DNA from 4 places in the Exiguobacterium sp. s39 genome. Region 2 is predicted to be linked to each of the others. Evidence: riboswitches for the same ligand, from Rfam matches in the RefSeq annotation. Region 2 holds a riboswitch; each other region holds the start of a gene.
The links. Region 2 has a riboswitch for thiamine pyrophosphate ahead of KNQ11_RS04980 (ECF transporter S component). Riboswitches for the same ligand answer to the same signal wherever they lie in the genome.
Positions count from the first base shown of each region.

Region 1: another riboswitch for thiamine pyrophosphate. It lies ahead of thiT (energy-coupled thiamine transporter ThiT); the one in region 2 lies ahead of KNQ11_RS04980 (ECF transporter S component).
Region 3: another riboswitch for thiamine pyrophosphate. It lies ahead of KNQ11_RS02660 (thiamine phosphate synthase); the one in region 2 lies ahead of KNQ11_RS04980 (ECF transporter S component).
Region 4: another riboswitch for thiamine pyrophosphate. It lies ahead of tenA (thiaminase II); the one in region 2 lies ahead of KNQ11_RS04980 (ECF transporter S component).

Region 1 covers NZ_JACSNA010000001.1:1,335,553-1,341,166, reverse strand. Annotated here, with positions in the region: gene pknB (Stk1 family PASTA domain-containing Ser/Thr kinase) at 1-515, shown strand, start outside; gene rsgA (ribosome small subunit-dependent GTPase A) at 541-1,446, shown strand; gene rpe (ribulose-phosphate 3-epimerase) at 1,449-2,105, shown strand; TPP riboswitch at 2,128-2,237, shown strand; gene thiT (energy-coupled thiamine transporter ThiT) at 2,298-2,858, shown strand; gene KNQ11_RS07140 (thiamine diphosphokinase) at 2,860-3,462, shown strand; gene KNQ11_RS07135 (amino acid permease) at 3,517-4,920, opposite strand; gene rpmB (50S ribosomal protein L28) at 5,061-5,249, opposite strand; gene KNQ11_RS07125 (Asp23/Gls24 family envelope stress response protein) at 5,533-5,614, shown strand, end outside.
Region 2 covers NZ_JACSNA010000001.1:938,361-943,974, forward strand. Annotated here, with positions in the region: gene KNQ11_RS04960 (DEAD/DEAH box helicase) at 1-266, shown strand, start outside; gene KNQ11_RS04965 (glycerol-3-phosphate acyltransferase) at 263-793, shown strand; gene KNQ11_RS04970 (GNAT family N-acetyltransferase) at 806-2,356, shown strand; gene KNQ11_RS04975 (50S ribosomal protein L25/general stress protein Ctc) at 2,647-3,324, shown strand; TPP riboswitch at 3,420-3,519, shown strand; gene KNQ11_RS04980 (ECF transporter S component) at 3,619-4,191, shown strand; gene KNQ11_RS04985 (ABC transporter ATP-binding protein) at 4,188-5,614, shown strand, end outside.
Region 3 covers NZ_JACSNA010000001.1:519,486-525,099, forward strand. Annotated here, with positions in the region: gene KNQ11_RS02650 (OsmC family protein) at 1-315, shown strand, start outside; gene nagZ (beta-N-acetylhexosaminidase) at 312-1,532, shown strand; TPP riboswitch at 1,589-1,691, shown strand; gene KNQ11_RS02660 (thiamine phosphate synthase) at 1,774-2,367, shown strand; gene KNQ11_RS02665 (FAD-dependent oxidoreductase) at 2,364-3,308, shown strand; gene thiS (sulfur carrier protein ThiS) at 3,305-3,505, shown strand; gene KNQ11_RS02675 (thiazole synthase) at 3,508-4,272, shown strand; gene KNQ11_RS02680 (ThiF family adenylyltransferase) at 4,269-5,276, shown strand; gene KNQ11_RS02685 (hypothetical protein) at 5,398-5,614, shown strand, end outside.
Region 4 covers NZ_JACSNA010000001.1:276,532-282,145, forward strand. Annotated here, with positions in the region: gene KNQ11_RS01420 (alanine/glycine:cation symporter family protein) at 1-279, opposite strand, end outside; gene abc-f (ribosomal protection-like ABC-F family protein) at 476-2,275, opposite strand; gene KNQ11_RS01430 (DUF1002 domain-containing protein) at 2,552-3,433, opposite strand; TPP riboswitch at 3,627-3,733, shown strand; gene tenA (thiaminase II) at 3,807-4,502, shown strand; gene KNQ11_RS01440 (hypothetical protein) at 4,554-4,850, shown strand; gene KNQ11_RS01445 (glycoside hydrolase family 3 protein) at 4,881-5,614, opposite strand, start outside.

The DNA.
Region 1 (5,614 bases), 400 kb from region 2:
AACAGACGATTACAATCACTGTCTCAGAAGGAACTTCGTCCTTTGAATTGAAAGATTTGACGAACTTATCGAGTGATGAAGCAAAAGCGTATCTCGATGAAATGGGTCTCGACGGCACGTTTGAACAAGAATTTTCAAGTGACGTCAAGCTCGATCAAGTCATTCGTCAATTCCCGCAAGCAGGAGCACAAGTCGAACCGAACGACTCCGTGACGGTGTTCATCTCAAAAGGTGAGGAAGAAAAAACGGTGACGGCAACGTTCCCTGAAAAGGTCGTCTATGATGCGGTCAGCGAGAACGAGGACGAGGAACCACCGAAACAAGTCATCCGGATTGAGACGGAAGACGCGAAAGGGAAGCGGACCGTCATCGAGGAATCGATTGATCAAGATGAGACATTCGACGTGCCGGTGACGATTGATCCAGGAGAAGAAGGAAAAATTACGATCTATAAAGACGATACGGTGTATCGTTCAAAAACCATCACGTACAATCAAGCAAAAGACGCACAATGAATGTGATGAAAAAGGAGTGCATAGGATGACGGAACAACGCATCGAAGAGAATCGAGAAGGAACGATCATACGTCTGCAGGGTGGCTTTTATGATGTCATGACACCAGAAGGAGAGGTCCGTTCACGGGCAAGAGGGAATTTCCGAAAACGCGGCATCAGTCCAGTCGTCGGAGACGAGGTCGTTCTTCATATCGAAAGTGAGACAGGATATATTCTCGAAGTGAAGGAGCGGAACAACTTTTTAGTACGCCCTCCAGTCGCGAATATCGACCAGGCATTGCTCGTCGTCTCGGCGGCAGAACCTGATTTTTCAGCGCACTTGCTCGACCGATTTCTCGTTTTGATCGAAGCGAAGGAAATTCAACCCGTCATCCTATTGACGAAGATGGATTTGCTGGACGATGTTAAAGGACCGGCTGTCCGAGAGGCGATTGCCGCTTACCGGAAGATTGGGTATACGGTCATCGAGACATCAAGTGAGACGTTGGCAGGTATTGAGCAAGTCCGTCCGTTACTTGCTGGAAAAACGAGCGTTCTCGCCGGACAATCCGGTGTCGGGAAAAGTTCATTGCTCAATGCACTGGAACCCTCTCTTGATTTAGAAACAAGTGCGATCTCGAAATCACTCGGACGCGGACGTCATACGACGCGCCACGTCACATTGATGCCGCTTGCCGAAGGATTGATTGCCGATACGCCAGGTTTCTCGAACCTCGATTTTCCGTATGATATGGAAATCGAGGATGTACGGTGGAGTTTCCCTGAATTCGTGGCTGTACAAGATGATTGCAAATACCGAGGTTGCTTGCATTTGAATGAACCCGGTTGTGCCGTCAAGGAAGCCGTCGAAGCCCAAGAAATCATGCCCTCTCGTTATGAGAACTATGGTATGTTTATAGACGAAATCAAGAATCGAGCCCGGAGGTATTGAAGATGATTAAAATTGCACCATCTATCTTATCAGCAGATTTTGCGAATCTCGAACGCGATGTTAAAGCAGTCGAAGCAGCAGGCGCGGACTATATCCATTTTGATGTCATGGACGGTCAGTTCGTACCGAACATCTCATTTGGATTACCTGTGCTTAGCAGCTTACGTCAAAAGACGGATATGATTCTCGATGTCCATTTGATGATCGACCAGCCAGAACGTTTCGTCGAGGATTTCGTCAAAGCAGGGGCGGACATCGTGACGTTCCACGTCGAAGCGACGAATCATGTCCATCGTGTCTTGCAACAAATCAAAGCAGCGGGCGCAAAGGCAGGAGTCGTCTTGAATCCCCATACGCCATTATCAACGATTGAACACGTCCTTGAGGATGTCGATATGGTTTTATTGATGACGGTCAATCCGGGCTTCGGTGGACAAGCCTTCATCGAGCGTGTCATGCCGAAACTCGCAGCACTTGCGCAAATGAAAGCAGATCGTGGTCTGACATTTGAAATCGAGATTGACGGTGGCGTCAATCCGGAAACGGCAAAGCTTTGCATCGATAACGGTGCGAACGTTCTCGTCGCAGGATCAGCAATCTACAATGCACCAGATTATGCGGAAGCGATCACTAGCATTCGTCAAGGGGCTGCCGTATAATAAGAACGAGAAAACGAAATATGATGACCGCAAGGGGTGTCGCTTGAAAAGCGGCTGAGAGGAGTCTTTTAGACTTTAACCCTTCGAACCTGTTCCGTTCAAACGGACGTAGGGATGTGGCGCACGCAGGCAGTACGGCGTTCGTCGTACTGCCTTTTTGCGTCCTCTCGTACAATGAAGGAGGAAAATAGCATGAAACGGTTACAAATGATGATGGAAATTGCCATCTTCGCCAGTCTCGGAGTCGTCTTTGATTTACTGATTCCATTCAAAATGCCACAAGGAGGCTCAATCAGCTTAGCGATGTTACCGATCTTCGTCATGGCATTTCGCCACGGTGTCGTCGGAGGGGTCGTCACGGGAGCGCTTGTCGGTACGATTCAATTGATGTTCGCTCCACAAGTCTTGACGATCGTTCAACCGATGCTTGACTATACGATTGCGTATGGTGTCGTCGGATTAAGTGGTCTGTTCGCGCGTCAAGTCAGACTAGCCGCGCGCAATGGACAAAAGAAAAGCTTGATGGCGTTCGTTCTCCTGGCGACGTTATTAGGCGCAGGACTCCGTTATATCTGTCATGTCATCAGTGGAATCGTCTTTTTTGCCGAGTATGCCGAAGGTCCAGTCGTACCGTATTCATTGATTTATAACGCGACATACATGGTACCGTCTTACGTTCTTTGTGGTGTCGTTGCGGGTCTTTTATTTACGACTGCGCCACGCTTACTCCGTTATTCGGCACGAGGCGTCTGAGATGCGGGCGATTCTCGTCTGTGCCGGTCCGCGAGAAGAAGCGCCGGATTTACGGACGTTTTGTCAGCCAGGTGATTTTATCGTCGGTGTCGATGGTGGTGTTCAGACGATTGAATCGTTTGGGCTGACATGCGACCTGACGATTGGTGATTTTGATTCGCTTGGTTATGTACCAGAAGGGGCAATCGTTCATCCGGCCGAGAAAGATGAAACGGATCTCGAACTGGCACTTCGTACAGTCTCAGAGAAGAAACAGTTTGAGGATACCTTCATTATCGGGGCGACAGGTGGGCGGCTCGACATGACCGTCCAAAATGTATATCTATTGAAGCGATACCCAGAGGCACGACTCGTGACGAAACGAGAAGAGGTACGATACTTGGCTGAGGGAACGTATGCAGTCGAAGCAGGGAGCTATCATTATCTTTCGTTCATTCCACTCGTACCATCTACTTTAAGCTTATCCGGAGTCAAATATCCACTTGATGCACATCCAGTACCGGTCGGAGGTTCCTTGACCGTCAGTAATGAATGGTGTGCGTCAGAAGCGAAGGTAGAGCTCCATCAAGGAGAACTATTGATGATGCGGACGCTTAAGGAATAGCACAATCATAGGAAAGAGGCCGTGGACAAATCCATGGCCTCTTTTTGTATGAAATTATTCTTCGAGTTGAGAAGGGGCGACACGGATGTCGCTTTGGGCGGATAGATGTTTTCCTTTGACGAAGAGATGATAACTTCCCCACATGACGAGGAAGAAAGGAACACCGATGTATAGAGCGATTCGTTGATCCGCTTGAAACGCAAGACTGACGAGGACGACGACGTTTAACGTCAGCGAAATCAGTGGTAACACCGGATAGAGTGGTGTCTTGAATTTCAGTTCGGATACATCGTGTCCGTTTCGGACGAACTGACGACGAAATGCGAGCTGCGAAGCAGAAATCGAAATCCAGCCGACTTGAGCGCCAAGTCCGGCTAAGGACAAGAGCCAAATGAAGACGGTATCCTCTGCGAAAAACGCGGTTAGGAGCGATAACATCGCAAACATCATCGTAAAGAGTAACGCGCGCATCGGCACACCACGTGCATTGACGTAAGATAATTTCTTTGAAATCATCCCTTCTTGCGCCATCGCCCATAACATCCGAGTCGCCGCATATAATCCGGAGTTTCCGACGGACAATAGTGCCGTCAAGACGACGATGTTCATCAAATCAGCAGCGTACGGAATACCGATCGCATCAAAGACCATGATGAACGGACTGCTGACTCCGCCAGCTGTTTCATACGGAATTAATGCACCAACGATCGTAATCGATAAGACGAAGAAGATGAACGTCCGCCAGACTGTATTGCGGATGGCTTTTGGAATCGATTTTTCGGGCGTGTCGGACTCCCCAGCCGCAACACCGATCAATTCCGTTCCTTGGAAGGCGAAGTTGACGGCAATCATCGTCGTCAAGACACCGAGAATCCCGTTTGGAAACCAACCGCTTGCCGTAAAGTTCGCGAATAACGATGTTGGGCGATCTGCTTCCATCGGTAACCAGCCGAACCAAGCAGCGCCACCTAGAATGATGAAGAACAGGATCGCGAGGACCTTCAAACTCGAGAACCAGAATTCAGCTTCACCGAATGCTTTGGCGGAGACGGCATTCAGACCGAACAGCAAGACCGTAAAGACGGTACACCAGACGACAACGGGTACGTTCGGAAACCAGCGGTCCATCAAACTGCCGGCAGCTGTAATTTCGAGTGCGACCGTCACGGCCCAGCCGAGCCAATAAATCCAACCGACGGCAAAGCCGACCCCTGGTCCGATGAAGCGGGTCGTATAGGTCTGAAATGACCCCGAGACCGGCAGATAGACCGCTAATTCTCCTAGACATAACATCGTCAGATACATGATGGTCCCACCCACGATGTAACTGAGGACCGCCCCGAGAGGTCCTGCTTGTGAAATCGTTAATCCTGACCCTAAAAATAAGCCTGTTCCGATGATTCCGCCGAGTGAAATCATGAACAGGTGTCGACTCGTCATCTCTCGTTTGAGTTGCATGATGACTTCCCCCAATTCTGACAAAATAAAGTACGTTCCTATTGTAAGCGTTTTCAATAAAAGCGACAATTAGTTTATGAGAAAAATAAATGAGGGCATAAAAAAACCGGAAGGGAAGATTCCCATCCGGTGGTTGCGCCTTATACGCGTTCGACTTTACCTGATTTAAGAGCTCGAGCTGAAACCCAAACCTTTTTCGGCTTACCGTCGACGAGGATACGTACTTTTTGTACGTTGACTCCCCAAGTACGTTTTGTTTTGTTCAATGCGTGTGAACGGTTGTTACCCGACTTTGGCGATTTCCCAGTAACGTAGCATTTACGTGCCATGCGTTCCGCCTCCTTTTATGTTGTTTTGCGTTCGTCCTAATAGACACTTTGCTATCTTAGCATGGTGTCAGGGCGGTTGCAACATAAAAAAAGTAGCTGACAAGAAAAAAACTTGACAGACAACCTCGAAATTTAAAATAATGGATGAGGATGATGGTAAAAGTTCATTTGACCGCTACTATTTTTCACTTATTCATTGTATAGTCAGTACGGCGACTTTTCAATAGTAGGTCCTTATAGTAGAATTATGAGAAGAATACAATATTCAAAGGGGGCTACTCAGGTGGCGATCGAGATGAAAACGACCTATGGAAAGATTGATGTAGATAATGATGTCGTCGCGCAACTTGCGGGCGGCGCAGCAA
Region 2 (5,614 bases):
CAACTGCTGATACCGTCATCCTCTTTGACAGCTGGTGGAATCCGGCCGTCGAACAGCAAGCTGCCGATCGTGCTCACCGGCTTGGACAACAGTCCGACGTGACGGTCATCAAATTGCTGACACGCGGAACGATCGAAGAAAAGATGACGGAATTACAAGATCGAAAAGCTCAGATGGTCGATGCCGTCCTGACGGCTCCAGACAGTGATGCCCTGACCGTCAAGGAACTCGTACATCTCGTAGAAACAAAGGAGGAACATCGGTGATCCTTGATCTCCTGCTTGGTTACCTTATCGGTAGTATTCTTGGCGGTACGCTCTGGAAGTACGTCAGTCGTACCGATTTGGCACAGGTCGGTTCCGGAAACATCGGTGCCCGCAACGCCCATCGCGCTGGTGGGCTCCCGGCTTTTTTATTCGTGTACCTGTTTGATGCCGCGAAGACGGTTCTTGCACTACAGCTAACAGACGCATTTTATCCCGTCGCTCTTGCCGTACTTATCGGTCACTTGTTTCCGTTGTTTCATCCGCGACGCGGCGGTAAAGGGTATGCCGTATTTTCCGGAATCGTCTTCGCCATAACGCCGTGGGCATATCTTGCCGGACTAGGCATACTCGGTCTGTCTTATCTCGTAACGAAAGATAGCGTCAAAGCGGGGCTGATTCCGGTTGTTCTGCTCCCGTTACTCCCTGTCTACTTTAACGCGGGACCCATCAATATCTTGTGTACCGTTGCTGTAAGTCTACTTGTCCTGTGGGCTCATGATGCACTTCACAAGCCAGTCATTACATAAGGAGGACGTCTCATGATCGACTTTTCCATTGCTACCGCTTCGGACGCGGAAGCAATCCATGAACTGAACTACCTCACCTTCACGGAAGAGATTCCGCAACATCAACCGAACACCGAACGGAAACGGATTGACCGGTTTCATGATCAAAATACCTATCTGATCGGCAAGGAAGACGATCGACTCGTCGCGATGATTGCCATTCGGAAGCATCGCCCTTTTTCACTTGAAGAAAAAGGCGTGACGTTAGATGAGACACTGACGGACCCAGCGGAAATCCGCTTACTCAGCGTTCGTCCCGAGTACCGCAATAGTCGTACGTTCATGCAATTGATGCGCTTTTTGATGGTCTACTTGGAGCGGGAAACGATTGATCATGTCTATATCAGTGGTACGACACGGGAAGCTAAACTATATGCGCGGTTCGGCTTCACACCAATCGCAGCAACGCTTGGTAGTGGCGATGCCCAGTTCGTACCGATGTTGTTGTCGCGCGCAACATATGAACGATCCGTCATCGCGGACGTTTTACGTCCTCTGCATTTTCTAGCCGGTCCAGTCGAGGTTGCACCAACAGTCCGCCAAGCGGCACAACAAGCACCGCGTCCGCATCGGACGGCCTCGATGCGTCAGCTCGATCAAGATTTACGTGGTCGGATGTGTCAGTTGCTGGATTTGCCATATGTCTCGATGGCTGTTGGCAGTGGCACCCTCGCCAATGATATTGTCGCACAACAACTGAGTGGACATGGATTGATTCTAAACGGTGGCGAGTTCGGTCAACGCTTGATCGATCACGCGGCACGAGCAGGAAAGTCATTTGATATCCACCTGCTTCCGTCCGGTCACCCGATCGACTTGGAACAACTCGCAAGTCAACTGCATCAAACGGAGTACGACTGGATTTGGTTGACGCATTGTGAGACGTCTACGGGCGTTCTCTACGATCTCGATGCGGTAAAATCGCTATTAGATCAACGAACCGCACTCATCGTCGATGCGATCAGCGCCGTCGGGACCGGACGTTTCTCATACGCTGGCTGCAGATTCGTCACGACCGTCTCCGGAAAGGCAATTGGGGGTTTACCGGGTCTTGCGTTCATCGGTCATACAGACTGCATCCTACCTTCTCCACGTGTTCCACGTTATCTGGATCTCGGACTCTATGCGGAAGGCGTCGCCTTTTCCGGCTCATCGAACTTGTTGCTGGCTTGTCAGGCAGCGCTCGATGCCCTTGATCTCGATCAAGCAGCCATCAAGATGACCTATCTCGAACAAGCCGTTCGCGCTACTGGTTTCAACCTGCTTGCGACTCAAGAAGCGCAAGCGCCGGGAATTCTGACGATCGTTCATCCGTCGGCAACCGCTTTAGGAGACGCTCTTCGGATTCAGGGCTATCACGTCCAGTATGAAAGCGACTATCTCGTCCATAATCAATGGCTCCAAATCTCAACGATGGGACAGACGACGATGCGGCACATCGAACGTCTCATCCGTGTATTAGTCCGTGAAAACCAACGCATCACCATAAAAAATGAAAAAAATGAAAGACCTCTTAACCCTTGATTTCAAGCGGTTTGGAGGTCTTTCGACTTTAAAAAATAAAAATTAGAGGTTTAAGGATTTAAAACATAGGGGTATAAACTCACTAGCACCGCATCAAACCGGTGACTTACTCACACATGTTTCTCAATATCAGCGTAATGACCTGGGAGAGAAATGCAAAGTCACGAAAGCGTCAGATTCAAAAGAGTCTGAAACCGATTGTCTTAGCATATTTAAATTGTTCAGGACTTGTCCTGCTCCTACATTCATTACCTTTTGAGGGCTATACCAAATTCAAGGGGGAAATGAACATGTCAGTTAAATTAACAGCCGAAAAACGCGAGGTACGTCCACGCTCACTCCGTAAACAATTACGTCATGAAGGAAAAGCTCTTGGTGTCGTGTATGGTTACAAAGTGGAAAGTACACCAATCGCATTTGAAGAAAAAGAATTGCTTAAAATCGTTCGAGAAAACGGTGAGAACGTCTTGATTTCACTGAAACTCGACGGTAAAAATATTAACGTCTTGATCAACCGTCGTGATATGGATGTCTTCACACCAACTGTCGATCACGTTGAATTCATCGCCGTTAAAATGGATGAAGAGACAGAAGTTGAAGCAGATGTCGTACTCGTCGGCGAAGCAGCTGGCGCTAAAGTCGGTGGATTCCTGTCACAGACACTCTTTAAAGTAACAGTCGCAGCTACACCAGATAAATTACCAGAGAACGTCGAAGTCGACGTCACGAACCTCGAAATCGGCGATTCGATTTCTGTTGCTGATCTTCCAGAACAAAAAGATTTCCGTATCGTCACAGAAGGCGACATTCAAGTCGCAGCTGTCGTCGAATCAACGCTTGAACAAGAGCTTGAGGAAATCGAAGAAGCAGAAGCTGAGGCACAAGCGGAAGCTGGTGAAGACAACGAAGCGGAAGCTACGGAAGAGTCTTCAGAAGAAGCAAAAGAAGAGAACGAAGACAACAAATAAGTCGTTTGACGATACGCCCTTCGTGGCGTATCGTTTTTTTGTGTCTTGACAATAGACAGAAGATTGCCTAAAGTGAACAGCGTATCACCTATTACCATATCCACTAGGGGAGCCCATTTGGCTGAGACGATTCACTTCGGACCCTTCGAACCTGATCTAGTTCATACTAGCGTAGGAAAGTGGAGCGATCACATCCAATGACTCCTGCTGCGCGCAGTTTTTCTGAGGACCGCTCTCTTTTTTACGGAGGGCGGTCTTTTTGGCGTCTCCCCCATTCTAAGGAGGACGTACCTAATGCAAAACTGGAAAATGAAAGAAATCATGGTCATGATGATGCTCGCCGTCGCTTGCGGGGTCATCTATCTCGGTTGGTCAACACTCTGGTTACCGATGTCTGCGATCTTCGGACCTGTCGGTGCCAACTGGATGTTTGGGATCTGGATCATCGCGAGCCCGCTCGTCGCAGCAATCATTCAAAAACCAGGTGCCGCTCTCATCGCGGAAATCGTCGCGGCAGCCGTCGAGCTGTTCACGGGTAGTCACTTTGGTTTATCGGCTCTTCTCATCGGGGTATGCCAAGGGCTTGGTGCGGAACTCGTCTTTGCGATGACGCGTTATCGCCGTTATGACACCTGGACATTGATGTTATCGGGTGTTGGAGCCGCGATTGGTAGCATTGTCTATAGTCTGATCGCGAACGGATTCGGTTACTACACGACGACGACGTTGCTTGCGACAACTGGCTTACAATTGATTAGTGGCGCATTACTGGGCGGCTTGCTTGCAGCGATTCTCGTCCGTCGCCTTGTTGCGACCGGTGTCTTGAACGGGTTTGCGGCCGGACGTGCGAAACGGGAAGTCGCATGATTACTGTCGACGATCTCAGCATCCGCTACCCCGGTCAGATGAAGTCGGTGCTCGATCATGTATCGCTGACGATCGAACACGGAACGACCCTTCTGCTCGGACGAAGCGGGAGTGGCAAGACGACACTGCTTCATGCCCTAGCCGGACTGACACCAGAGACGATTGAAGTCGAACAGACGGGAACCGTTACCCGGTCCGGTTCGGTCGGAGTGCTATTCCAAAACCCAGAAGAACAGTTCTGCATGGAAACGATCGGACGCGAAATCGCTTTTAGCTTAGAAAACCGGTCGATTCCACGCGAAGAGATGGAGGAACGAATTGAACGCTTACTCGCACTCGTTGGTCTCCCTCTCCCCTTCTCGACACCAATCGCGAGTCTATCCGGGGGGATGAAACAACGCCTCGCGCTCGCTGCGGTCCTGGCACTTGAGCCGACGATCTTATTACTCGATGAACCAACGGCTCAGATTGACCCGATCGGGCAACACGAGCTGATGGCGTTGATCTTTCGGATTCAGAAAGAACACGATTTAACGATCGTCTTGATTGAACACCAACTCGATGTCTGTTTGCCATATATCGATCAGATCGTCTTACTTGAGGACGGATCGGTGACTGCAACGGCACATCCACAGGATTTGTTTCCGCAAGCTTATGAACATCTTCAATCGAAAGGGGTCGCTGTTCCATCTTTGTATCCGTATACGTTAGAGACGTTACCCATAGATGGACCACAAGCGGCGCGACTTCACGTGCTTCCCTCAGTCGCTACAGCAGGCACTCCCTTGTTACACGTCGCTGCATTATCGACGAAAGCACCTTATCCGCTGACCGATGCGACATTTTCCCTGAAGACGGGAGAATGGGTGATGCTGCTCGGGGCAAACGGATCCGGGAAAAGTACGTTGCTTGCAACACTCGGTCGGTTGCTCTCGCATCAAGGAACATATCGGTTCCAAGAACGTCCGGCTCAGCGTTACTCCCGGCGACGCTTTTATGAGCACGTTGGCTATGTCTTTCAACAACCGGATCTGCAGTTTCTCAAACTGACAGTCGAAGCGGAAATCGACTGGAGTCACCGGGCAGCGACGAGTGATGAGCGCACAGCGTTGCTCGAACGACTGGAACTCGCATCTGTCAAACAGCAGTCACCGCTTGCGCTTAGTACGGGGCAACAACGACGGCTCAGCGTCGCGACGATGCTCGGGCAGACGAAGGATGTGTTGTTGCTCGATGAACCGACGTTCGGACAGGACGGATTGACGACACGGCGGCTCATGGAACAGTTGTTGACGGAACAACAAAACGGAACGACACTCGTCATGGCAACACACGATATGGAACTCGTCGCCCGATACGCGGATCGTGTCCTCGTCATGGAGCAAGGCCGAATTGCCTTTGACGGAAGTCCGAGCGAGTTATT
Region 3 (5,614 bases), 420 kb from region 2:
CCACGACCGACCGAACTCTTGCTACATGCCGTTGCCGGCTGTACTGGAATTGATATCGTCTCGATTTTAGAGAAGATGCGCTTGACGATCACCTATTTCGAAATGGATATCGAAGGAGAACGGGCAGAGGATCATCCGCGGCGTTTTACGTCGATCTCGATTCATTACCGGCTTGAAGGTGATCTCCCGGAAGATAAGGTCCGTCGTGCCATCTCTTTATCAAAGGATAAATATTGTTCGGTCTCGCAATCCCTGAACGCTGAGATTTCCGTCTATTATTCGATTAATGGTGTGCGAAGCGAGGATCCTTTGTGAAGAAAACCGTACTGATCGGTTGTCTGTTGCTTGCAGGGTGTGCACAGGAGACGACGGAACCAACGAAACCATCACAACCGGAAACGAAGCATCCGACAGAAGAAAAGAAACCGAAGCCTGAGCCGACGAAAGAAGAACGACAACAAGCACGATTAAAGCAGCAACTTGAAGCGATGTCGACGTCAGAAAAGATCGATCAACTGCTCTACATCGGAGTCGCCGGCACGGAACTTTCAGCAGCTGACCGGAAACTGTTAAAGACGCATGCGATTGGTGGGGTCTTACTGCTCGGCGGAAACATCACGTCGGAAGAGCAACTCTTGACGTTCACGCGTGCGATTCAAGAGACGAACCAAAAACCGTATGCGTTCGTCGGGATTGATGAAGAAGGCGGACGCGTCAGCCGGGTACCGGATCAACGATTACGTCTACCGACGAGTCAACGGATGGCGCAAGGAGCAGATGAAGTGAAAATGGAAGACGTCGGACGTACGCTCGGACATTTGTCACGTTTTTATGGCTTCAACATGGACTTCGCGCCGGTCCTTGACGTCAACAGTAATCCGAACAATCCGATCATCGGCGACCGTGCGTTAAGTGCTGATCCGAATACCGTCGCGACGCTTGGTACGGCCCTGATGCACGGGATGCAGGAGACGGGAACGATTCCGGTCGTCAAACATTTTCCCGGTCACGGCAATACGAGTGTCGATTCCCATGTCGGGCTACCGAAAGTGACGGCATCAAAGGAAGAATTGAAGCGGACGGAGCTGTTACCGTTCCAAGAAGCGATTCAAGAGGGCGCCGAGATGGTGATGGTCGCCCATATTCTCTATCCCGCGTATGACGATATGAATCCGTCCTCGCTCTCAAAGCCGATCTTGACTGACCTCTTGCGTCAACAACTCGGATTCAACGGTGTCATCATCACGGATGATCTCGTCATGGGGGCGATCACGAAACAATATGGTCTCGCAGAAGCGGCACGTCAGTCGCTCGTCAATGGAGCTGATATGGCGATGTTTTCAGAGGCAGGTGCTTACACAAAGGTCCATGCTGAAGTGATGCAAGCCGTCAAAGACAAAACGCTGACGCCGGAGATGCTCGATGCCAAAGTAATGCGCATCCTGAAGCTGAAGCAGACGTATGCCGACAGCCAAGAGCAACAGCGACCAACGAAATCGGAACTGATTCAGCAAGTGGAAGCGCTCAACTAGGACTAGCGAAGCAAAGCGACTCATGCTAGACTAATGGGGCAAGCCAATTAAACACGAAAAGACACTAGGGGAGTCTCCCAGCAGACTGAGACGGAAGTATCCGGACCCTTTGAACCTGATCTAGTTCGTACTAGCGGAGGGAAGTGGCTCGAAACCTTAGATATCCTTAGCGCTTCAGCGCATTTTCGGACCACTCCCTTCAACATCGGGAGTGGTCCTTTTTCGTATGGAAAGGAAGAACATGATGCGTCTACATCTGATTTCGACGGGATCCATTAATCCGCTTGACGAAATAAAGACCTTTCAATCGCTTCAACCTTATACGGATCAGCTACATCTACGTGAACCGAACTTGTCGGCGGCAGAATTACTTGATCTAATTGAAGCGCTCCTTGCGCATGGTTATTCGCCTGATCAGGTAACGGTTCATGATCGGGTCGATGTCGCCCATGTCGCCGGCATCGGTGTGCAGCTGACGCGCCGTTCCTTACGTGTCCGCGATGTGCGACGTCATTTTCCGAATCTCGTCATCGGGAAATCAGTCCATTCGCTAGCAGAGGCACTGGCAGCAGAAGCGGAAGGAGCCGACCGCCTGCTGTACGGTCATATTTATCCGACAGCGTCGAAGCCGGACGTGCCACCACGAGGGATTGACGCCTTGAAGCAAGTCGTCACCTTCACGACGAAACCAGTCATTGCAATTGGCGGGATTACACCAGAACGCATGCCTGAAATCGTAGCGACCGGTGTAACCGGAATCGCCGTCTTATCGGGTATTCTCGGTCAATCGGATCCGCTCGCCGCCGTCAAGCATTATCAGGGGGTACGGGTATGACGAATCACATCATCATCGGCAGTGGAGTCATCGGTTTGACGCTTGCTTACGGTCTCGCCTGTCAGAATGAATCCGTCGTCGTCTTAGAACGCGGAGCAGGTGGACAAGGAACGAGTCGCGCGGCTGCCGGGATGCTTGCGACGGACATCGAGCTCAGAGAGGAATTGCATGCACTTGCCGCGCGAAGTCGTCGTCTGTATCCGTTGCTTGCACGTCGTCTCGAGCGAGAAACAGGCATCGATTGTGGATACCGGGAACAACCGTTTTTGTTAAAGCGTAAAGGGCGCGAGCATCTGTTTCCAGCTGTCGGTCAAATCGATCCACGACGACTGACGACTGCATTGATGTATGCCTTACACGCACGTGGCATATCAATTGAAGAACAGGTAGAGGTCACACGCATCGAAGAGAACGATGACTTCATCAGGATCGAATCGAATGCGGGAATCTGGACCGGACAAACAGTGACGGTCGCTGCCGGACGGGGTTCGCAAGCCTTGCTCGATACAGCCGGCATTTCGATCGCGACATATGGGGTCAAAGGGGAATGTCTCGCCGTCCGTCTCGCGGGTCAGCCGTTACGCTCGATCCTGTTTGACGACGCCGTCTACCTTGTGCCGAAAGCAGACGGTCGGATTTTGATCGGTGCGACCGAACTGCCGCACGACGAGACAGTCGGTGTCAGTGTCGCAGGGGTCACGTCATTGCTTCAAGCAGCAGAACGACTGTATCCACCGATTCGTGACGCGGTCATCGAAGAAGTCTGGTCCGGTGTACGACCACAAACGGCGTCCGGCTTGCCATATATCGGAGTCGCCGATTCATCCCGTCGGATCTTCCTAGCGACGGGGCATCATCGGCATGGCATATTACTCGCACCGGCGACAGCGGAAGTCTTGGTAAATACATTACGGTTGATTCAGAAGGAGGAAGTCCGATGAACATTACGATTAACGGCAATGACCACACGATCGATCAGATTGAAACGATCGAGGACATGCTCACGCAACTTGGCTTAGGGGAAAAGCTCGTCATCGTCGAACAGAATCGACAAATCATCGATCGCGCGGCGTATGGTCAGACGGTCATTCGGGACAATGACACATTTGAAATCGTTCATTTCGTAGGAGGAGGATAAACATGCTGAAAATTGGAGAAAAGACATTTGAATCACGATTATTACTCGGAACAGGGAAATATACGGATGCTACGGTACAGCAGAAAGCAATCGATGCGTCTGCTTCACAAATTTTGACATTCGCCGTCCGTCGGCTCGATATCTTCGACAAACAACAAGCGAATTTTTTGGAGTCGCTTGATTTAGCGAAGTACGATTTACTGCCGAACACGGCCGGTGCGAAGACGGCGGAGGAAGCTGTTCGGCTTGCGAAGCTTGCGCGGGCATCCGGTATGTGCGACATGGTTAAGGTCGAAGTGATCGGTTGCGACAAGACGTTACTACCTGATCCGATCGAGACGTTACGGGCTTCTGAAGAATTACTCAAAGAAGGTTTCATCGTCTTACCGTATACGTCGGACGATGTCGTCCTTGCACGGCGACTCGAGGAACTCGGTTGTCACGCCATCATGCCGGCAGCGTCACCAATCGGTTCCGGGCAAGGCATTCTCAACCCACTTCATCTACGATTCATCATCGAGCAGACGACGGTCCCGGTCATCGTCGACGCCGGGATCGGCTCACCGACTGACGTCGCCTATGCGATGGAACTGGGAGCGGATGGTGTCTTATTGAACTCCGCTGTCGCCCATGCTCAAGATCCGGTCAAGATGGCGCACGCCATGCGACTAGCTGTCGAAGCAGGGCGCTTCGGATACGAAGCGGGACGTATCGAGAAGAAACAGTATGCGGTCGCGAGTAGTCCAACGAGTGGATTGATTCGATGAACCGTTACTCACGGCAAACTCGATTTCAACCGATCGGGGAAGCGGGACAAGCACGCTTGGCATCAGCGAAGATACTGATCATCGGCATGGGAGCGCTCGGAACGGCGTCGGCAGAGCAACTCGTCCGCGCCGGTGTCGGCGTCGTCCGAATCGTCGACCGTGATTATGTCGAGTGGAGTAATCTACAACGACAACAGCTTTATACCGAAGACGATGCGCGTCATATCGTACCAAAAGCGATTGCCGCAAAAGCACGGCTTGAAGCGATCAATTCGACGGTGACGATCGAAGCGTATGTATTAGACGTCGACCGGGTAGCGCTGACGTGGCTTCTCGATGATATCGATCTGATCATCGACGCGACGGACAATTTCGATATTCGTTTGCTGATGAACGACATGGCGTTGATGCGTTCGATTCCGTGGATTTACGGTGGATGCGTCGGCAGTTATGGGATCACGTTTACCGTCCGTCCCGGGGAGACGCCGTGTCTGCATTGTCTGCTCGATCAATTACCGCGGGATCAGGAGACGTGTGATACAGCGGGAATCATCGGACCAGCTGTACAGATGGTCGCTTCCTTACAGGTGACGGAAGCGTTGAAGTGGTTGAGCGGAAAGACGGACGCCATGCGGACGCGCTTGCTTGCGTTTGATGTCTGGTCGAATACGTTTCAACAAATTAACGTCCAGTCACTGAAGCAAACGGAGTGCCCGTCATGCGGCATCGAACCGTCCTATCCTTACTTATCGGATCAAACGGTTCATTTCACGGCACTGTGCGGTCGGGATGCCGTTCAAATCCGCGGAGACGGACAGCGGGATCTGGAACAGTTGAAACAACGTCTCCAGCCGGTCGCTGCGATTTCCGCCCATAATCCATATTTGCTGGCGTTTACGACGGACGAACATCGGATGGTCGCTTTCCGAGATGGACGCGTTCTGATTCATGGCGAAGCGGATCTCGTCAAAGCGAAACGCCTCTATCATGCCTATTTCGGGTAACGTTCACAAAACAGTAAAACTAATTTTAAATATATATGTTTTAAATGTTTGAAAAACAGGTAAATAAGACTTCAGACATAAATCGGTCTACAGGTTTTGAACGTGAAGAGGAGTGATTCAGATGAAACAAGAATTCGATCCAATCAAGGATCAGGCACAGACGGAAGACGCCCAAGCAGTTGTTCAGCAACCCAACTGGAATCCGGATCGGTACCGGACGAACTTGAACCCATTCTATCTGTCACCTTGTAGTGTCGAACGTAGAGAAGACGTGCATCAGGATGCATCGAAAATTCTCGAAGTCGAGACGTCGTCGCCCCTCCAACAACTTTTTGAAC
Region 4 (5,614 bases), 660 kb from region 2:
AATCGTGACACCGGCAAGGTTACCCGTACCGATCCGTGTCGCCGCACCGATGAAGAATGACTGGAGAGAAGTGATGCTTTCTCCTTTATCGTCTGTTGTTTGTTCACTTTTATCGAGCGTGACGCGGAACATCTCTTTTAAGTAAGTGAATTGGATGAAGCCAGTTCGGATCGTGAAGTAGATCCCGCCGCCGATCAATACAGCGATTAATACATACGACCATAAAATATTGTTGGCGTAATCGACACTTCCTTGAATGACTTGCTGAATGGCGTTCATGATGGTGTATTCCTCCCAAAGAATAATAAAAGCTATACGCTAAATTATACGAATTTTCAGACAATAAGCAACAACAAAATAAAATAAAATTTTAAAACTTAATAAAGTTAGCTAAATGTTAGGAGTTAAAAACATTGTAGGTGAACGAAAAAACTGCCACTCTCGGTATCGAGAGTGACAGGCAAGTAAAGCTAAATCATCCATACTGTAGCAATTGTTCGTATAGGTCATCGAGTTGCTGTTGGATGCTTTTAGAAACGGTATCGGTCGGTTTTTCACGTTTTGCTAATTTCTGTTCAAGCCGCTCGATCTGCACTTCTAACTCATGTTGTGACAAGCGTTTTGGTTTTTGAGGGGTTACGTGGAGTGAGGAAGACGTAGCGAACTCAGTACGCTTCTGTTGAGCATACGCATACGTACCATGATAACGCGTCAGACCATTTTCGAGCCACAGGATCTGCGGAAAAAGCCGATTTAAGAAATAGCGGTCGTGTGAGACGGCAATCAATGTACCAGAAAAATTCTCGAGTGCTTCTTCGAGTGTCTCTCTTGATTCAATATCGAGATGGTTCGTCGGCTCGTCGAGAATTAATACATTGACCGACGAATGAACGAGGACGGCGAGTTGCAATCGCACACGTTCGCCTCCGCTCAGTGACAAAATGGACCGAAAGACAGTTGGTCCAAAGAACAGGAACCGGGCTAGGATATGGCGGGCTTCCGCTTCTGGAACGGCAATCCGGTCTCTAAACCAGTCGATTAACCGCGCGTCCTCCTCGAAATGGGCATGCTGGGACAGGTAACCGATCCGATTCGATGGTCCACGCGTGAGTGTGCCTGCCTCTGGTGATAATTCGTCAAGCAGCAGTGAGAGCAACGTCGATTTCCCACTCCCATTCGTTCCGACGATCGCGATCCGATCCTGTGCCATGATCTCGAACGAGACGTCATCAAAAATGTGGCGAATTCCGTAAGCAAACGAGAGTTCTTCAGCGCGAAAGACGACTTGGCTCGTGTGATCAGTGGAAGAGAAGGAGACATCAGCGGTTTTGGCTTCGAGTTGTGGTCGTTTAATCCGTTCGATCCGCTCGAGTGCTCGTTCCATTGATTTTGCTTTACGGAATAATTTCTCACTCGGTGGAGACGCTTCGTTTGCCCATTGCCGGAGTCGACGAATCGCTTCCTTCATTTTCTTTATTTTTTTCTGTTGCTCTTGGTAGGCGTGGAACTGTTCCATCAAGCGACGTTCTCGTTCGACGACGAACGCGCTGTAATTCCCTATATAGGTTGTCAGTTCACCGTCCTCGAGTTCAACGATCGAGGTGACGACGGCGTCTAAGAAGACCCGGTCGTGAGAGACGAGCAGGATGGTTCCTGTGTAGTCCCGTAAGAACTGCTCTAGCCATTCCACGGCAGCTAAATCAAGATGGTTCGTCGGTTCGTCAAGAATGAGCAGATTTGGCTCCATGAGTAACATGCGACCGAGACAAATCTTCGTCTGTTCACCACCGCTCAACTGGTGGAAAGGACGAGTGAGTAACGGACGAAGGTGTAACCCGTTCACCATGCGCTCGATTTTCGAGTCGAGTAGATAGCCATCCTTTTGTTCGAACGCATTCGTCGCTTCCGCATATCGTGCGAGTAACGCATCCAGATTCTCTGGTGCTGTCGCCATCATTTGCTCCAACTGTTGCATCCGAGAACGGATCGCGAGGATGTCTTCAAACGCTGTCCAAAGGACGTCGAGTCCGGTCATCGTCTCACTATATACAGGAAGTTGTTCCAAATAGCCGATCGTCAAACCGCTCTTTTGATAGATGACACCACCGTCCGGTTGCTCAAGGCGAGCGAGCAAGCGGAGTAATGTCGTCTTGCCACTCCCGTTTCGTCCAATTAGACCGACACGGTCGTGTTCGTTTAAGAAGAGGGAAACATCCGTTAAGATCGTTTCGCCTCCGAATTGTTTGGTTAGGTGTTGAATGTCGCAAATCATCATAATCAATTGATCCTTTCGCGCGCATCAAAAAAAGGAGAGCGCAAATAGCACTCTCCATCACGTGTGAAAGATGCGCTTTGCTGTATTTTTCAATCATGAAGTTCTAAAAAAGGGCAGACGGGTGCCTTAGAACGCCATTCCATGAAAAATCGCGCGCAACAGATACAATTGTTCCATCAACCAGTGTTTGCACGCGGCAAAGTCCATCTTTTCACACCACCTTTCGTTTCAGATATCTCTAGTTTACTATTTTTTTGTCAGTTACGGAAGTCTGAATTATTTGAACACGCCAGCGATTGAACTGAAGAAGTCACTGAGTCCATCGAATAATTTAGCGAAGAAACCTTTCGTTTCTTCTGATGTTGCGAACGCGTGGATGTCTTGCCCCGCATTTTTCAAACCACTCTCGATTTGTCCCCAGTTGATGTTCGCTTGCTCCATTTGATTGAATAGATTCGTCAACCGGTCCATTTGTGCGTCAGACAACTGGATATTGTTGTTTTGAATGACTTGGACGATCAGGTTTTCGATCTCGACTTTGGTTTCCGGTTTTTGATTGGCGATCTCAGCCTTGATCTCATTCATTAAGTCAGCGACTTTATCCGTGCCGACCGTTTTTCCGACGTCTGATGTGACCGATAATTCTTGCTGTGCTAAATCCTTGCGTTCGTCACTTAACTTAATTCCAGTCTCAGCGGAAGTTTGATCGTACGCTTTCATGATTCCTGTCAGTGCCGATGTCCCGGTCACCTTGTAGGGAGAAGTGATCGTGATATCGGCATCTTTGACACCCGCTGTGACGAGAGCGTTGAGATACATATCCTTTGTCACCCATGTGATGTTCTCCGTCGAGACGGAAAGTCCATCACCTTTTTCCGTCAGTTCGATCTTAGCCGACGAATACATGTTGCCACCTTTTTGCGACTGTGGAATGTTTTTCCCGAGATATTTTTCTTCGTCAGCAGAAGTGGCGATGATCGGTGTGATGCCTTCCGGTGCATTGAGACGGGAAAGCACCCATGCTTTATCCTTTGCGCCGAGCGACTCCCCGAGTGTGACGATCGTCTTATCGACGACTTGTTCGGCAGATGCGGCTGTCGGGAGTAATAGAGCAGAAGCGATAACGGCTGACGCCATGATTTTTGTTGGTGTATGCATAATGAAATCCTCCAATTGTAAGTAACAGAATGAATTATAGTATCAGGTACTAAAGTTAGTGTACGAGAACGAAAGAAGTTCGGAATCGGTCTGTAGATGGAGACGGCATCCGTCTTCTGACACTCCATAGTATAGCGAAAAGAGGACAACTTGACTTCCATTTTCAGCATGCTATAGTGGATGGGAATCGAATAATGACCACTAGGGGAGTCGGTAGACCGACTGAGACGAACGAAGACGTTCGGACCCTTTGAACCTGATTAAGTTCGTACTTACGGAGGGAAGTGGCGTCAAGTCTTGTTCTTCTTGCGCCATGCCCGTGTGTTTCGGGGTGGTGTTTTTTCGTTTCATACTAAACGAGGAGGATGAGATCATGACATTCACACAAGAAATCAAACAAGCGGCACAAGCGTATTGGGATAGTAGTTTTACGCACCCATTTGTACAAGGAATCGGGGAGGGGACGTTACCGCTCTCGAAATTTCGGCATTACGTCATGCAGGATGCCTATTACTTAAAACACTTTGCGAAGATTCAAGCGAAGGCAGCGTCAAAAGCAGACGACTTCGCGACGATCGCGACACTTGCCGAGCATGCTACTTCGACTTACGAGGCAGAGTTGAGCTTACATCAATCATTTTTTGAGCCGCTCGGTATTACGGAAGCAGATCTTGAAGCATTTGAACCGGCACCGACAGCATATGCGTATGTCTCCCACATGCATCATGCGAGTGAAGGAACGCTCGGTGAGACGATTGCTGCCATCTTGCCATGTTACTGGTTGTATTATGAAGTCGGACAGCAATTACTGACGTGTACTCCGGAAGAAAAAATCTATCAGCAATGGATCGACACGTACAGCTCGGAATGGTTTGAAAAGGTCGTCTTTGAACAGATTGCACGGCTTGATGCGCTGGCGGAACAAGCGAGCCCGATGGAACGCGAGCGGATGAAACGTCATTTCGTGACAAGTTGTTACTATGAGTTACTCTTCTGGCACATGGGGTGGACGGAAGAGACGTTCACGTCGGTCTACGAAAAGATTCCAGCACGCCCGGTATCTTCTTAAACCAGTAGATGGTAGAATTAGGAATACCATCTGGTGAAAGTAGGGATTGGAATGGAAATCGTAGTCATCGCACTCGTGATCCTCGCGGCATATGCTATGCAACGAATGCTTGGTAAAGTCAAAGTAAGATTTGTAGGACTTATCATCCCAACGTTGATTGTGTTATCCGGTATATCCGCATCGACTCGAAACTTCAAGGTAGCGTATAGCATGGGAAGCTATATTTCTGCTGTTCTTGTCATCGTCGTCTATGCACTGCTGACTTATTGGTTATACCGCGTCTACCATCGTGCGAAAGAAGAAACTGAATATCCGTATCAATCATTAAAAGACCGAGGCATCCTTTAAGGAGCTTCGGTCTTTTGGTGTATCACGTCATCATTTTTTCCAGTTTTTAAAGCCGTCACCGAATTCGAGATGCAGTTGATCGGTAAAGACACCGTTCTGAAAGACCGGCACATCAACCGGTAAAGTGCCTTGCGGTTTGAACGTTCCGAAGATCGCTCGGATACCTGCAGGCAGGTTCGGTCCCGCTGATTTTAGATTGCCTGCTTCGGAGTCTGGACCGTTTGGATCGCCTTTGAAGCCATAGACGAGGACGTGTGCCGGTGCGTCCGGTTGAACGGCGACATCGTATGGGTTACGGAGACTGAGCAGGACGGATGGTGTATCCGTTTGTTTCGCATAGCGGAAGATCGAAGCCGGAATCGCTTGTTCTGGTGCAGTAGGTAGTAGTTTAGCACTCGTGTTGACGTTGGAACCGACGATGATGTAATCTGCTGCATCGAGTTGCGCCCGTAATGTCGGGTTTTGGTCGAGCGGTAGCGTAGTAGCCGAGTAATTCGCTGTCATCACGTGCCAGTTCCGATTCTTCGGTAGGGAAGCGATCGTTTTTTTCATGCTGTCCGTTTGATCCGCCGCAGGAGCGATCACAAGAACATTTGCGTTCTTTTTCGGTTTGAATGGTAAGGTCCGCTGATAATTTTTCACGAGTGTGACCGCGGCTTCCGTCATCGCACGTTCTTTTGCTTTATGCTCGGGACTACCGACGATTTGGTTCGATTGCGCGATTTTTTCAGCTAGGGATGTCGTGTCAGTCGTACCGTTCCAAA